Regions from separate parts of the Dactylosporangium sp. NPDC000521 genome, predicted to be linked through region 1. Evidence: riboswitches for the same ligand, from Rfam matches in the RefSeq annotation. Region 1 holds a riboswitch; each other region holds the start of a gene.
What was found. A riboswitch is a leader RNA that binds a small molecule or an ion and turns the genes downstream of it on or off. The one in region 1 is predicted to bind cyclic di-AMP.

Region 1 (3,326 bases):
CGTAGCGGATGTGGTGGTGCCGGCCGAGCATGAGGTTCTCCAGCACGGTCAGGTGCTGGAACAGCTCGACGTTCTGGAAGGTGCGCGCCACGCCCAGCTTGGCGACCTTGTCCGGGCGCAGTCCGGTGAGGTCGGTGCCGTCGAGGGACACCTTGCCCTTCTGCGGCCGGTACACCCCGGAAATCACATTGAAGATCGACGTCTTTCCGGCCCCGTTGGGCCCGATGACGGCGAAGAGCTCGTCCTTCGCGACGGTGAACGAGACCCCGTCGATGGCTTTGACGCCGGCGAAGCTGAGCCGGACGTCTTCGAAACGCAGCACGGCTACTCCTGATTTTTCTATGACAGCCAGCGCTTGCGACGCTTGTAGTGCTTCACGTCGCGGAAGGACCGCTCGGCCCGTCCCAGGTAGAACTCGCGGATGTCGTCGTCGGCGAGCAGTTCGGCGGCGGGCTTGTCGAGCACGACCTTGCCCGTCTCCAGCACGTATCCGTGCTCGGCGATGGACAGCGCCATGGTCGCGTTCTGCTCGACCAGCAGCACGCCGGTGCCGGCCTGGTTGATCTGCACGATCAGGTCGCGGACCTGCTCGACCATTCGCGGCGCGAGTCCGAGGCTGGGCTCGTCGAGCAGCAGGTACGCCGGGTCCGACATGAGCGCCCGCCCCATCGCCAGCATCTGCTGCTCGCCGCCGGAGAGGTAGCCGGCGATGCTGCCGCGGCGCTGCGCGAGGACCGGGAACAGGGTGTACATGCGGTCCATCGCCTCAGCCCGGCCCTTCGGGCGGGTGTGGGCGCCGAGTCGCAGGTTCTCCTCGACGGTCAGTTCGGCGAAGGTCCTGCGCCCCTCCATCACCTGCGAGACGCCGTGGCGGACCACGGCGGCGGGTTTGAGCCGGTGGATGGGCTTCTCGTCGAGCGTGACGGAGCCCTTGGTGATGGCGCCGTCGTGGACGCCGAGCAGGCCCGACAGGGCCCGCAGCAGCGTGGTCTTGCCCGCACCGTTCGCGCCGAGCAGCGCGACGATGCGTCCTGGTGGGATCTGCAGGCTGACGCCTCGCAAGACCAGCATCACGTCGTCGTAGACGACCTCGAGGTTCTGGACACGCAACATCCGGTGACGCTCCTCCGGGGGTGTTCGGAGTGGGCGAACTATGTGCATCGACGGTGAATAAAGTTACGTGTATTTAACCGGGTCTGAGAGCAGAATCAAGCCCCAATTGTGTGTCCGTCAACACCATCTTCTGTGGTGCATCACTGTCCGATGTGGAGCGACAACCCGCCGTGATTCGGACTTTTGGGGTAATCAATGTTCAACAACGCTCGCGGGTTTCGCTTCGCCGGTGATCACGTTAAGTTATGTCCTGGCCTGCACGGCAGTCCGTCGCCCACCCCGGGCGGCGCCGGGCAAGCGCCGCCGAATCGAGCGCCGCTCTGGCGCTGTCGAGCCGGGGACCCAGAGTCCTTCGGGGTGAATCCGCACAGCGCGGTAGGGCGCACTCTTCCCGCCCGAACCCGTCAGCTAACCCGGTAGGCGGTCGGTGAAGAAGGGTCATCCCTTGTCCCCAGGACGGTCCTTGCTGCGCACACTCGTCATCGGCGTGGTGTCGCTGGCGATCGTGGCGCCCGCGAGTGTCGCCAAGGCAGATCCGACCCTCGCCGAGATCGAAGCCCAGCTCGACAAGGTGGGCGACGAGTTCGAGGCGACGGTCGAGGCCTACAACAAGGTCAACGAGGATCTCGCCATCGCGCAGGCCGCCAACGCGGACCTGCAGAAGCGGCTCCAGCCGCTCGCCGACAGCGCGGCCACGGCCACCGCGAACGTCGACGTGCTGGCGGTCGCCGCGTTCAAGACCTCCGGCAACTTCGGCAGCCTGTCGGTGATTCTCAACTCGCAGTCCTCCGACACGCTGATCGACCAGCTCTCCACCCTGCAGCAGATGAACAAGCACCGGCAGGCGGAGATCGGGGCCTACAAAGAGGCCCAGACGAAGCTCGCCGACGAGCAGAAGAAGATCGACGAGACGCTCGCCGCGGAGAACGCGAAGAAGGCCGAGCTCGAGACGAAGAAGAAGAAGATCGAGGGCGACGTCAAGAAGCTCGAGGATCTCAAGCGCAGGGCCGCCGCGGCCGGCAGCACCAAGACCAACGCGGTCACCAAGCCGGCCGGCCCGCCGCCCGCGGTGTCAGGCGTCGCGGGCCAGGCGGTCACCTTCGCGTGGAACCAGATCGGCAAGCCCTACAAGTGGGGCGCCGCCGGCCCGGGCAGCTACGACTGCTCAGGCCTCACGCTGGCCTCGTGGAAGGCCGCGGGTAAGACCATCCCCCGGGTCGCCCAGGACCAGTACAGGGGGACCGCCCGGGTCTCGCAGGCCGACGCCGCCGCGGGTGACCTGGTCTTCTTCGGCACCTCCACCAGCAACATCACGCACGTCGGGCTCTACATCGGCAACGGTCAGATGATCCATGCGCCGACGACCGGCAAGACGGTGCAGGTCTCCTCGACCAACCGCAGCAACCTGCGGGGCTTCGGCCGGGTCAGGTAGCCCGCGCTTCGGCGCCAGCACTTCAGTACTTCAGCGAGAGGCCATGCCCGGCAGGATTGGGGCATGGCCTCTTGGGATCCTGAGCAGTACAGCCGCTTCGCCGAGGAGCGGGCGCGGCCCTTCCACGAGCTGGTGGCGCGCATCCAGACCACCGCGCCGGTCGCGGTCGTGGACCTCGGGTGCGGGCCCGGCACGCTGACCGCGACCCTGGCGACACGGTTCCCGGACGCGGCGGTGCTCGGCATCGACTCCTCCCCCGAGATGCTGGCCAAGGCAGCGTCGCTCGGCACGTCGCAACTGTCGTTCCAGCTCGGCGACATCGCCGGGTGGCGGCCGCAGCGCGGCTCCGTGGACGTCATCGTGGCCAACGCCTCCCTGCAGTGGGTCGACGACCACGCCGCACTGATGCCGGTGCTCGCGGCGGCGCTCGACGACGGTGGCACGCTCGCGTTCCAGGTCCCGACGGGCGGGCCGATCCTCGACGCGGACATCCTGGACCCGACCGTCCTGGGGCCGCGCGGTGCGACGCCGGTGCAGGAGCCTGCCTGGTACGTGCGGACCCTCGCCGGGCTCGGCCTGGTCGTGGACGCGTGGGAGACGACGTACTTCCACGTCCTGCCCGGCGAGGACCCGGTGCTGGAGTGGTTCAGCGGGACCGGCCTGCGGCCCTACTTCGACGCGCTGTCCGGCGCGGAGCTGGACGACTTCCGGGCGAGGGTGGCCGCCGCGCTGCGCGAGCGCTACCCCCGCGAACCGTTCGGCACGATCCTGCCCTTCCCGC
Region 2 (3,326 bases), on a different contig from region 1:
GGCGGGGAAGCTGTGCAGCGCGTAGCGGCCGTCGCGGTCGAGGTCGTGGCGCTTCGGGGAGGGGAGGATGAAGCAGTAGAGGCCTTCGTCGGTGATGACGGGCATCACGGGGTGGACGCGGGGGCCTCCGTCGGGGCGGATGGTGGCCAGGTAGCCCATGCCGGGGCCGTACTGGCAGATCAGAGTGCGGATGGCCGTCGCCAGCAGGGGCTCGGCCGTGGAGAATTCTGCCCACGTCGCCATGCCCTCAATTTACTCGTACACGTGTACGAAAAGTGTGTGATTCCACGAATGAAGGACAATGACCCGGTGGGTGACGCGAGCGGCGAGCTGATCGACCTGCTGAGAAGCTTCAACCTCGAGGCCGATCGGTTCCTGGAGGTGTTCACCCGGCAGCACGGGCTGCACCGCACGGACATGAACGCCGTGGCGTACATCTGGCGGGCGGCGGAGCAGCAACAGCCGCTGACGCCCGGGGAGCTGGCCAGGACGCTGCGGCTGAGCCCGGCGGCCACGACCGCGCTGCTGGACCGGTTGGCGAAAGCCGGGCACATCGAGCGGCGGCACGACACGGAGGACCGGCGTCGCGTACACCTCGTGATGCAGCCACCGGCGAAGGCCTTGGCCCAGGCGTTCTTCGCGCCGCTGGGGCGGCACATCCGGGAGGCGCTCGCGGAGTTCGACGAGCAGGACCTGGAAGTCACGAAGAGGGTCATCGAGGCCGTACGAGGGGCCACCTCGAGCGCCGCAGACGAAACCACATAGGGTCAGGACGTGCTGCTCTCCGACCGTGACCTGACCAAAGAGCTCGCCGACGGCCAGTTGCGGCTCGAGCCGTTCGACAAGGACCTGGTCCAGCCGTCGAGTATCGACGTGCGGCTCGACCGGTGGTTCAGGGTGTTCAACAATCACCTGTACACCCACATCGACCCGGCGATCCAGCAGGACGATCTCACCGCGATGGTGGAGGTCGACGACGGGCAGCCGTTCGTGCTGCACCCCGGGGAGTTCGTGCTCGCCTCGACGCTGGAGGTGATCAGCCTCGGCGATCAGCTCGCGGGCCGGCTGGAGGGCAAGTCGAGCCTGGGGCGGCTCGGGCTGCTGACGCACTCGACCGCGGGGTTCATCGACCCGGGGTTCTCCGGGCACGTGACGCTCGAGCTGTCCAACGTGGCCAATCTGCCGATCATGCTCTGGCCGGGGATGAAGATCGGGCAGCTGTGCATCTTCCGGCTGTCCTCGCCGTCGGAGCATCCCTACGGGTCCGCGGTGTACGGCTCCCGGTATCAGGGCCAGCGCGGCCCGACGGCGAGCCGCTCCCACCAGAACTGGCGGACCTGGCCGACGACGTAAGGGCCGGCGGCCAGGTCCCGAAGCTCTAAGCCACTCTGCCGTACCCGGAGATCGGTGCCGTGTCGATCTTCTTCATGCGGACCACGTCGCCGGTGGTCGGGGCGTGGACCATCCAGCCGCCGCCGACGTACATCCCCATGTGGTGCATGTCGCTGTAGAAGAAGACCAGGTCGCCGGCCTTCAGGTCGGCGCGGGTGACGCGCTTGGTGTCCGAGTACTGCCACTTGGTGTAGTGCCGCAGCGTGTGGCCGGCCTGCTTCCAGGCGTAGAGCGTGAGGCCTGAGCAGTCGAAGGTGTTGGGGCCCTCGGCCGCCCACACGTACTTCTTGCCGATCTGCTGGCAGGCGACCTGCGCGGCCTTCGCGGCGTCGCCGCCGGAGTACTCAACGGGGCAGGCGACGGGGCGCAGCTCGCCGGTCGCGCCGCTGGAGCCATACGCCTTGGTGCGCATGTCGTTGAGCGTCTTGATCTCGGCGTTGATCGTGGTCTCTTTCGTCGCCATCTCCGCCTCGGCGGCCTTCTGCTTGGCGATCAGGTCATCGAGCGGCTTCTTCTGGTCGTCGAGGACCTTTTTGCTGTCCAGAACGTCCTTGATGCCCTCGGCCTCGTCCTTGGCCAGCATGTTCAGCATGACGAGCTGCTGGGCGAACGTGTCGGGCGAGCCGGTCGTCATCAGCGCGTTGAAGCTGGAGATCCGCCCGGTCTTGTACTGCATGACCGAGAACGCACTCACCCGCAGCAGCGCGGCGTCGACCTGCGCCTGTAGCGGGTCGATCTGGCTCTTCAGCTGCGCCTGCTTCGTCAGGTTGGCCTTCAGCTCGCCCTTGAGCTGGTTGTGCTGCTCGATGATGGGCTCGACTTCATTCCACTTCTTGTCGATCTGCGCTTCGAGCTCGGCGGGCGTCGGGTCCGCGTGAGCGAGGCCGGTGATCCCGACGGCGAGTGAGAGACCGCCGAGCGTGGCAACGAGGAGCCGAACCAGACGGTTGGGCCGCATCGAGGGGTTACTCCTTCTTCCAGCCGCCTACCGGGTTAGCTGACGGGTTCGGACGGGAAGGTCGTCCTACCGCAGATCGCGGATTCACCCCGATGACGCAGTGGGTCCCCGGTTCAAAAATCGACTCGGCGGTGCCGTCTGGCGCACCCGTGGTGGGTGCGGACATCCATCCGGCCGGAATTTACGGTATGGCGAGTGACCCAGAGGGGCAAGCCAGTGTCCGAATTAACCGAAAAGTCAGGGCGCCCGAGTGATGAACACGTCATCAATTGCACCGGCGAACTGGTCGTTGTTCGCACTGGTTCCCTTACCGCCAATACAGAGCGGATCCGTGTTCACGATGGACAGTGACGGAGGAATGGCCGACCGGCCCCTGGTCTTGCCGTCCACGGCCACCGTGAGCAGGGCGTCACTGCGTGCGCACTCGATCCGGTGCCACCGGCCGTCAGCCACGCTCAGCGATGCGAGGGCTACGTAAATGGTAGGTTCGCCCACGCCGACAATCACACAACTGGGGCGCCCTTCCGCACCGTCCACCTGCAACTTGAACTGACTGTCACCGACCGAGAACCCTTTTTGCAGAACATTGGCGCCTTTAGAAGTCTCATTGGGCGCGAGGAGCACACTCGCACCATACGAGAACTCCTCCCGGCCCGGATTGAGGAATTCCGCGGGGCCGCTCTGCAAGATGGCGCGTGCGCAACTCTCCGCACCGTAGTGCTCACACGGCTGGGGAAATCGCACCGCGAGTCCGCCGGCGTGCGGCACGGCCGACAGCTGGCCGCCGGCCCTGCGGATCCGCAGCGGGAGCCGGCCCGCGCTGTCCAGCACCGGCCCCGTGATCCCGCTGTCGAAGGTGTACCGGAGGACGTCGGCCGAGGGTGCGGCGGCGACGAACGAGGGCGCGGCCGGGGAGGAAGGGGCACCGGAAACCGTGGCGTGGCGGGGTGAGGGCCGAGCCGAAGCCACGGATTCT
Region 3 (3,326 bases), on a different contig from region 1:
GTCGGTGCCTGGTGCCGCGGCTGCGGGCGCCGGGCGGACCGGCCCCATGGTCGAGGTCCGGTAGGTGAACACCAGGACGACCGTCGCGGCCGTGCCGGCCAGCCAAAGCGTGATTCTGTGCACGCGGAACGTCTCCTTCGAGCCGAGCTACCAGGCGAAGTTTTCGAGGTGGATGCGGCCGGCGCGCACGCCCGCCTGCCGGGCGGCGCGGACCACCGCCTGCATCCACGCGTCGGGACCGCAGACGAACACGTCGTGATACCGGACGCCGGGAACCAGCTCGTCCAAGGTGGATGCGCTGGACCATCCGGCCGGCAGCCACGATCCGTCCTCGGCGCGGGCGCCCACCAGGTACCGCACGTCCACGCCGCGGGTGGCGGCGAGATCGTCGAGCTCGTCGCGGAACAGAACCTCTGGTTCGCTCCTGGCGCGGTAGAGCAGCGTCGCCTCGCCCGCGGCGTACGGCAGCTCTTCCAGCAGCGCTCGCAGCGGGGTGACGCCCACGCCGGCGGCGACCATCGTGACACGACGGGCGGTGCGCCGCTCGGCGGTGAGCCGGCCGTACGGGCCCTCGATGACCGCCCTCGTGCCGGGCTGCAGCGCGGCCACGGCACGGCCGCCGTCGCCGTGCGCCTTCACTGTGATGCGCAGCCGGTCCCGGCCCGGTTGCGCGGACAGCGAGTACGGATGGGCGCGGCTCCAGCCCGGGCCGGACAGGAACCGCCATTGGAAGAACTGTCCGGCACGGACCGGCAGCTGCTGCAGGCGCCGCCCGCGCAGATGGATCGAGTACACCCCGGGCGCCTCGGCCACGACGTGGTCGACCTCGATACGGTGCCGCAGTGTGCGCCAGGCGGGCAGCCCGAGCCGGCAGACGAGCACCGTGCCGGCGCAAGCTCCGTAGGCGCTCCACCAGTACAGCCGGGCCGACGGCGCGGTGAGGAAGTCCGCGCCGGTCCACAACTGGTGTGGCAGGGCCAGGCCGACGCCGAGGTAGGCGTACAGGTGCAGCAGGTGCCACGACTCGTAGCGCAGCCGGCGCCGCGCTGCCCGGATCGAGGTGACGGTGACCAGGACCAGCGCCGCGGTACCGACGACCGCCAGCAGCATCCCCGGGTAGTCGGCGACCAGCTCCCAAGCCTGGCGCACCAGGGACAGGTGGAGGGTTCGCGCGTAGCCGACGGTGATCAGCACGAGGTGGGCGAGCATCAGGTTGAACGAGGTGAACCCGATCCACCGGTGCCAGCGGGCCAGCCGGTCCTGGCCGTAGGTGCGTTCCAGGACCGGCACCCTGGCCATCAGCAGCACCTGGATGAGCAGCAGGTCGGCCGAGACCAGTCCGGTCAGCCGGCCGATGGACGTAGCGCCGCCGGCCAGCGAGCCGAGGCCGTGCAGACCGCCACCGGACACCCACAGCGTGACCACGAACAGGACGCTGGACACCAGGACTGAGCCCACGACAGCCGGCCACCACGACGCCGGCTTGCCACCGTCAGTTGATCGGCGATGCCGGGAATCAATACGAGTAGCCACGCGAGGAGATCCAGTCGGCCAGCTTGGGGGTGCTCAGCCAGTAGGTGCCGTCCCCGCTCGGGTTGGCCGGGTCGGCGATCTTCACCGTGCCGCCGCCGTCACGGTATCCGACGACCGTCAGGTAGTGACCGCCTTCGTAGGCGTGCACGGCACCGGCGGTGTCGGTCACGTGTCCGGCGATGTTCGCCACGATCGCCCGTCCGCCGCCGACCGTGGTCAGCACGTCGGTCCGGAGCTGCGCGGCCTGCGCGGGCGTTGCCGGGTAGACCGGGATCTCTCTGGTCTGGTATAGCGTGCGGCCGTGTCCGAGCACCTGGTTGAGTACGCGGGTGGTGTCGAAGGCCGAGTTCGTCCCGCTGGTGGTGGTGCCCAGCATGGCCGCGGCCTCGTCCTGACTGACGCCGTGGCCGGCCGCCGTGAGCGCGATCCGGGTGGCCGCCGGCCCGCAGTAGTAGTAGTTCGGCTGCAGCTGGAACTGGTACTTGAGGAGCATCGTCGTCGGCGCGGACGGCGGCGCGGCCGCGACGGCCTTCGGTGGTTGCGCGCCCGCCGCCGCGGTGCGCTCAGCCGGAGGATCGCCGAGCTGACTGAGCACGATGCCTGCCACGGCCGCCGCGGCGAGCAGCACGCACATGGTCACCGCCATCCGCGGCCGGCGGGTACCCCCGGCGCGGTGGGACTGCGGCTGTACGGATTCAGGGTTCACAATGAGTCTCCAACAGCCCGGAGCAGGGCGATCGATACGTGTATGACGTGCGACGACATGCGATGAACAGACATCGGGCAGCGAGCGGTGGTGTGCGCGGCGCACGCTCCAGCTCGCCACTCGGCAGCCGGACGGGTGGCGCACGGGGCATGGGCTTGCAGCACCCTGCCGCGCCGGAACGTGGTCTCACTAGCCGCTGCAACCGGAGCGGCCGGCATCTACGCGATTGTGACCATCCGCAGCGTGACAGCAGGCGGCACTAGCGAACTGTTGACGCCCCTCGGTGCTCGGACGGGCGGGCATGCACCCTGCGAGGACCTCGGCGATGGGGGTAGCGGCTGTGCACAGACAACTCTCCTTACGCGTCCGCCTACCGGGTCAGCTGACGGATTCGGGCGCGAAGGTCGCCCTACCACAGGCCGTCGGCCCACGGATCCACCCCAGACGTGCGGGGAGTCCCCGGCTCGTGCATGCACGACTCAGCGCGCCTGCCCCAGCGTCACCTGCCGTGAGCATGAACCGGACCAAGCGACCCATGACGTTACGCAAGGGGCACTGCCCTGCCAAGGCCCGCTAGCTGGAAGAAGCCGCACATCATCACCGCTCAGACCGACTACTCAATACGTTGACAGCATCAGGGCATGGGTCAGCTCTAGGGCTCATGCAGGTTATATGCGGTCACATCGATTGATCGCTGCCTCCTACCGCCAATAGGAGATAACTCACCCTCGGTGACGCCTCACCGGCGCTATCTGGACCTGCCGACGAACCTCGTTGCCCAACACGTCGAGGTTCTGCAGGATGCCGGCCTGCTCGTGCAGACCCTCTCCGAAGGCGCCCGCCGCCGCACCTCCCTGCGCCTCGAACCCGACACACTCGACTCCCTCGCACCGCCGCCTTACGCGACGTGCCACGGCTCGGGCGAGGGCGTCGCTGTGCGGGTCGATGTCGGCGGCGGCGTCCAGCAGCGCGGCCGCCTCGGCCGGTTGGGTGATCGCGACAAGGGCGGCGAGGCGTTGCCGGGCGGTGATTCCCTGCTGGCGGCATCGTTCGCGGGGCGCTTCGAGCCACGGCTGCGTCGCGGTGC
Region 4 (3,326 bases), on a different contig from region 1:
GCCGCTCGTACACGAGCCGCACTGACACTCGTCTGCGCCGGCGCCGTCGGCGGTGATCCGCACGACGCGGTGGCGGGCGCGGTCGCGGTGGAGCTGGTGCACCACTGGTCGGGACTGCAGCGGGACCTGTTCGACGGCGACCTGACCCGCCGGCACCGGCCGACCGCCTGGAGCGTGGTGGGGCCGCACCCGGCGACGCTGGGCGGGCAGGCGATGCTGGCGCTCGCGTTCGACGTGGCGGCGACCGGCGACCCGACCAGGCGGGTGCCGCGCCCGCTGCGCCAGGCCAGCCGCGCCACGCCCGGGACCGCGCCGACCGCGCCGACCGCGCCGTCCGGGGAGCCGGCGCGGCAGGACCGGGCGACCCGGGACAGGTTCACCGACCAGCATGGCACCCCCGACCCGCGCGCCGACGCGCGGCGGCAGTCCGGGGCGGCCTCCGTCGACCGGGCCGGCGTCCGCGTCCTCGGCGACACCGTCCAGCAGCTGCTGCACGGCCAGCACACCGACCTCGGCACGGCCCTGGACGCCGCCCTCCCCGGGCACCGCTCCGGCAACGACCTGCTCCGCGAGTGCATCACCGCGGTCGAGCAGCGCAGCGGCGCCCTCTTCGGCTGCGCGTGCGCCCTCGGCGCCCTCGCCGGCGGCGGCGACCCGGCGCAGGTGGAGCAGCTGCGGCTGTTCGGGGTGCGGCTCGGGCTGGCCGTCCGGTTCGCCGAGGACCTGCAGGGCATCTGGGGTGACCCGGCCGTGACGGGCCGCCCGGCGTTCGCCGACCTGCGCGGCCGCCGGCGCTCGCTGCCGGTCGCCGCCGCTCTCGCCGCGGGCGCCGACGAGCTGACCGGGCTGCTGCACCGCGAGGGCAGCCTCAGCGACGCCGACCTGGAGCGTGCCGCGAAGGTCATCGAACGCTCCGGCGCCCGCTCCTGGTGCGCCCAGCAGGCCGACGACCTCCTCGCGCAGGCGCTGGTCGCCCTCGACCTGGCGATCCCCGAGCCGGCCGCGGTCGCCGAGCTCGTCGGGCTGGCCCGCTGGGCGACCCGACACCCAGCCTAACCAGCACTCCCCCAACAGGAGCGCACCCGCTGGGCGACCCGACACCCAGCCTAACCAGCACTCCCCCAACAGGAGCGCGCCCGCTGGGCGACCCGACACACCGGCCTGACCGGCACTCCCGCGAGGGAAACGCCGGCCAGGCGGGTGCGATGCGCGTCAGGTGAGGGCGGCGACGACCTGCTCCGCGCGGCCGGCGTGCTTCTGGTACGCGCCGGGGAAGGCCGACCGCTGCACCGCCTGCGCGGCGGCGGTGACGCTCATCCGCTGCCAGCCCTCGACGCGGTTGAGCGCGTTGTAGAAGAGCATCGCGGAGTGGGCGGGGTTCATCAGCTCTGCGACGGTGCCCCAGCCCTGGCTGGCCCGCTGCTGGAAGAGCCCGACCGAGTCGTGGTCGGTCGAGGTGCCCTCGTGCGGCAGCCGCAGGGACGCCGGCACGGCGGAGCTGGCGATGTTGTACAGGTCGCTCTCCTGCATCGCGGTCGCGAGCGCCACGACCAGGGCCCGGTCAGGCATGCCCTGCGCCCTGCCCTGCTTGACGATGATCGCGGCGTTGTCCATCTGCCGCTGGTCGAGGCCGGCGACGGGCTTGACGGCGGGCTGCGCCGGTGGAACGGGCGCGGCCGGCACCGCGACGGCCAGGGGCTCCGCCCGCGCATCGGCGGAGGGCGCGGACGACGGTCCGGAAGCGGACAAGGACGACGGTGACGGCCAGGTCCAGGCGGCCGCGACGGTGCCGGACTCGGCGTACGCGGGGCCGGTGAACATCGACGCCGGCGAGTCCGCCGGCAGGGTGCCCAGCAGCGTGGCGGACAGGACGGCGACCGAGACGGTGCCGGCCTTGGCGCCCAGCACGGGCAGCCGGCGATGTCGCGGGTGGAACTGGCGTGGCAACGCCTTCAATACGGGCTTCACTACTGATATGTCCTTCGTGGCAGGCAGAAAATGGCATGCGGAATCGGCACGTCGCCCGGGGACGGCGTGCTGGAAGGGGGGAACCAGTGGTGAGGTGCTACGAGGGCGCGTGGGCGGCCGGCATCGGCGCAGACTCCTTCCGGTGCCGCCTACCGGGTTAGCTGACGGGTTCGGGCGGGAAGTTTCGCCCTACCGCGGCCAGGCCGCGGATACACCCCAGAGGACGCGCATGGGTCCCCGGCTCGCGAAGATCGCGACTCGACGGCGCCCGCCCGGCAGCACCGATCGGTGCAGGTCGACCGGAGCGGACTCAACGACCCTACTGGGCCGTCTCGGGCCGGGCCAACCGCAGCAACGGCATACCACCCGGCGCACCCGAACGATCACCGAACGCTGTCACCCTTCTGGTCACCTCGCCGGCGTGACGACCGCCCTTGACCAGGTACATCGCGCGGTCGGCGGCCCGCAGCGCGGCGCCCGCGTCCTCGACCGTGTCATCGATCACGGCAACACCGACGCTGACCCTGACCCGCATGATGTGCCCCTGGTGCGTGACGGGTGCGCAGACGGCGCGTTCGAGGCGGTCGACCAGCGCGCCGAGGTCACCGACGGCGACGTTGCCCATGAGGACGACGAACTCGTCGCCGCCGAGGCGCGCGACGGTGTCGGTGGGCCGCACCAGCGACTGGAGGCGCCGCGCGACGGCGACGAGGACCGCGTCGCCGGCCTCGTGACCCAGGGTGTCATTGACGATTTTGAAGTCGTCGAGGTCGCAGAAGAGCAGCGCGCTGATCACGTGCTCGGCGCGGGCCCGCCGGATCGCGGCCGCGAGGGGTTCGGCGACGGCCTCGCGGTTCGCCAGGCCGGTCAGCGGGTCGCGTAAGGCCCTGCGGACCAGGTCGGCCTCGGTGGCCTTGCGGCTGGTGATGTCCTGCACCTGCGTGATCGCGAACGCGGGCGACCCGGCGACCACCGACATCGTCGCGGAGATCCAGATCGTCTCGCCGTCGCCGCGGACGCAGCGCACCTCGTAGTCGCGGATCGTGCCGGCGCCGCCGGCGAACACCTCCCTGCTGCGCTCGAAGTCGTCGGGGTGGATGAAGTCGCCGAAGCGCATCGAGACGAGCACGTCCTCATCCCGCCCGAGCAGCTCGCACAGCGCGGGGTTGACCCGCACGAGCCGGGTCATGTCGGCACCCTCCAGGCCGATCATGCACATGCCGGTGCCGGCGCCGTTGAACGCGAGCCGGAACGCGGCCTCGCTCGCCTCCAGGTGCTGCCGCTCCCGGCGCAGCGCCTCGACCAGGTTGGCGTTGTTGATCGCGATGCCGGCCTGCGCGGCGAGCATCTCGAGCAGC

Region 2: another riboswitch for cyclic di-AMP. It lies ahead of ACFY3L_RS32345 (NlpC/P60 family protein); the one in region 1 lies ahead of ACFY3L_RS06865 (NlpC/P60 family protein).
Region 3: another riboswitch for cyclic di-AMP. It lies ahead of ACFY3L_RS44440 (C39 family peptidase); the one in region 1 lies ahead of ACFY3L_RS06865 (NlpC/P60 family protein).
Region 4: another riboswitch for cyclic di-AMP. It lies ahead of ACFY3L_RS35585 (hypothetical protein); the one in region 1 lies ahead of ACFY3L_RS06865 (NlpC/P60 family protein).

What each region holds. Positions count from the first base shown of each region.
Region 1 is NZ_JBIAYW010000002.1:234,777-238,102, reverse strand. It holds gene ACFY3L_RS06875 (ABC transporter ATP-binding protein) at 1-322, opposite strand, end outside; gene ACFY3L_RS06870 (ABC transporter ATP-binding protein) at 340-1,113, opposite strand; cyclic di-AMP (ydaO/yuaA leader) riboswitch at 1,405-1,550, shown strand; gene ACFY3L_RS06865 (NlpC/P60 family protein) at 1,577-2,545, shown strand; gene ACFY3L_RS06860 (methyltransferase domain-containing protein) at 2,609-3,326, shown strand, end outside.
Region 2 is NZ_JBIAYW010000010.1:461,838-465,163, reverse strand. It holds gene ACFY3L_RS32360 (pyridoxamine 5'-phosphate oxidase) at 1-243, opposite strand, end outside; gene ACFY3L_RS32355 (MarR family winged helix-turn-helix transcriptional regulator) at 292-765, shown strand; gene dcd (dCTP deaminase) at 775-1,353, shown strand; gene ACFY3L_RS32345 (NlpC/P60 family protein) at 1,379-2,350, opposite strand; cyclic di-AMP (ydaO/yuaA leader) riboswitch at 2,359-2,491, opposite strand; gene ACFY3L_RS32340 (LamG-like jellyroll fold domain-containing protein) at 2,588-3,326, opposite strand, start outside.
Region 3 is NZ_JBIAYW010000022.1:144,425-147,750, forward strand. It holds gene ACFY3L_RS44430 (FMN-binding protein) at 1-123, opposite strand, end outside; gene ACFY3L_RS44435 (ferric reductase-like transmembrane domain-containing protein) at 148-1,458, opposite strand; gene ACFY3L_RS44440 (C39 family peptidase) at 1,517-2,179, opposite strand; cyclic di-AMP (ydaO/yuaA leader) riboswitch at 2,592-2,734, opposite strand; partial or broken gene ACFY3L_RS44445 (hypothetical protein) at 2,971-3,326, shown strand, end outside.
Region 4 is NZ_JBIAYW010000013.1:76,737-80,062, forward strand. It holds gene ACFY3L_RS35580 (polyprenyl synthetase family protein) at 1-1,056, shown strand, start outside; gene ACFY3L_RS35585 (hypothetical protein) at 1,213-1,968, opposite strand; cyclic di-AMP (ydaO/yuaA leader) riboswitch at 2,100-2,242, opposite strand; gene ACFY3L_RS35590 (diguanylate cyclase domain-containing protein) at 2,288-3,326, opposite strand, start outside.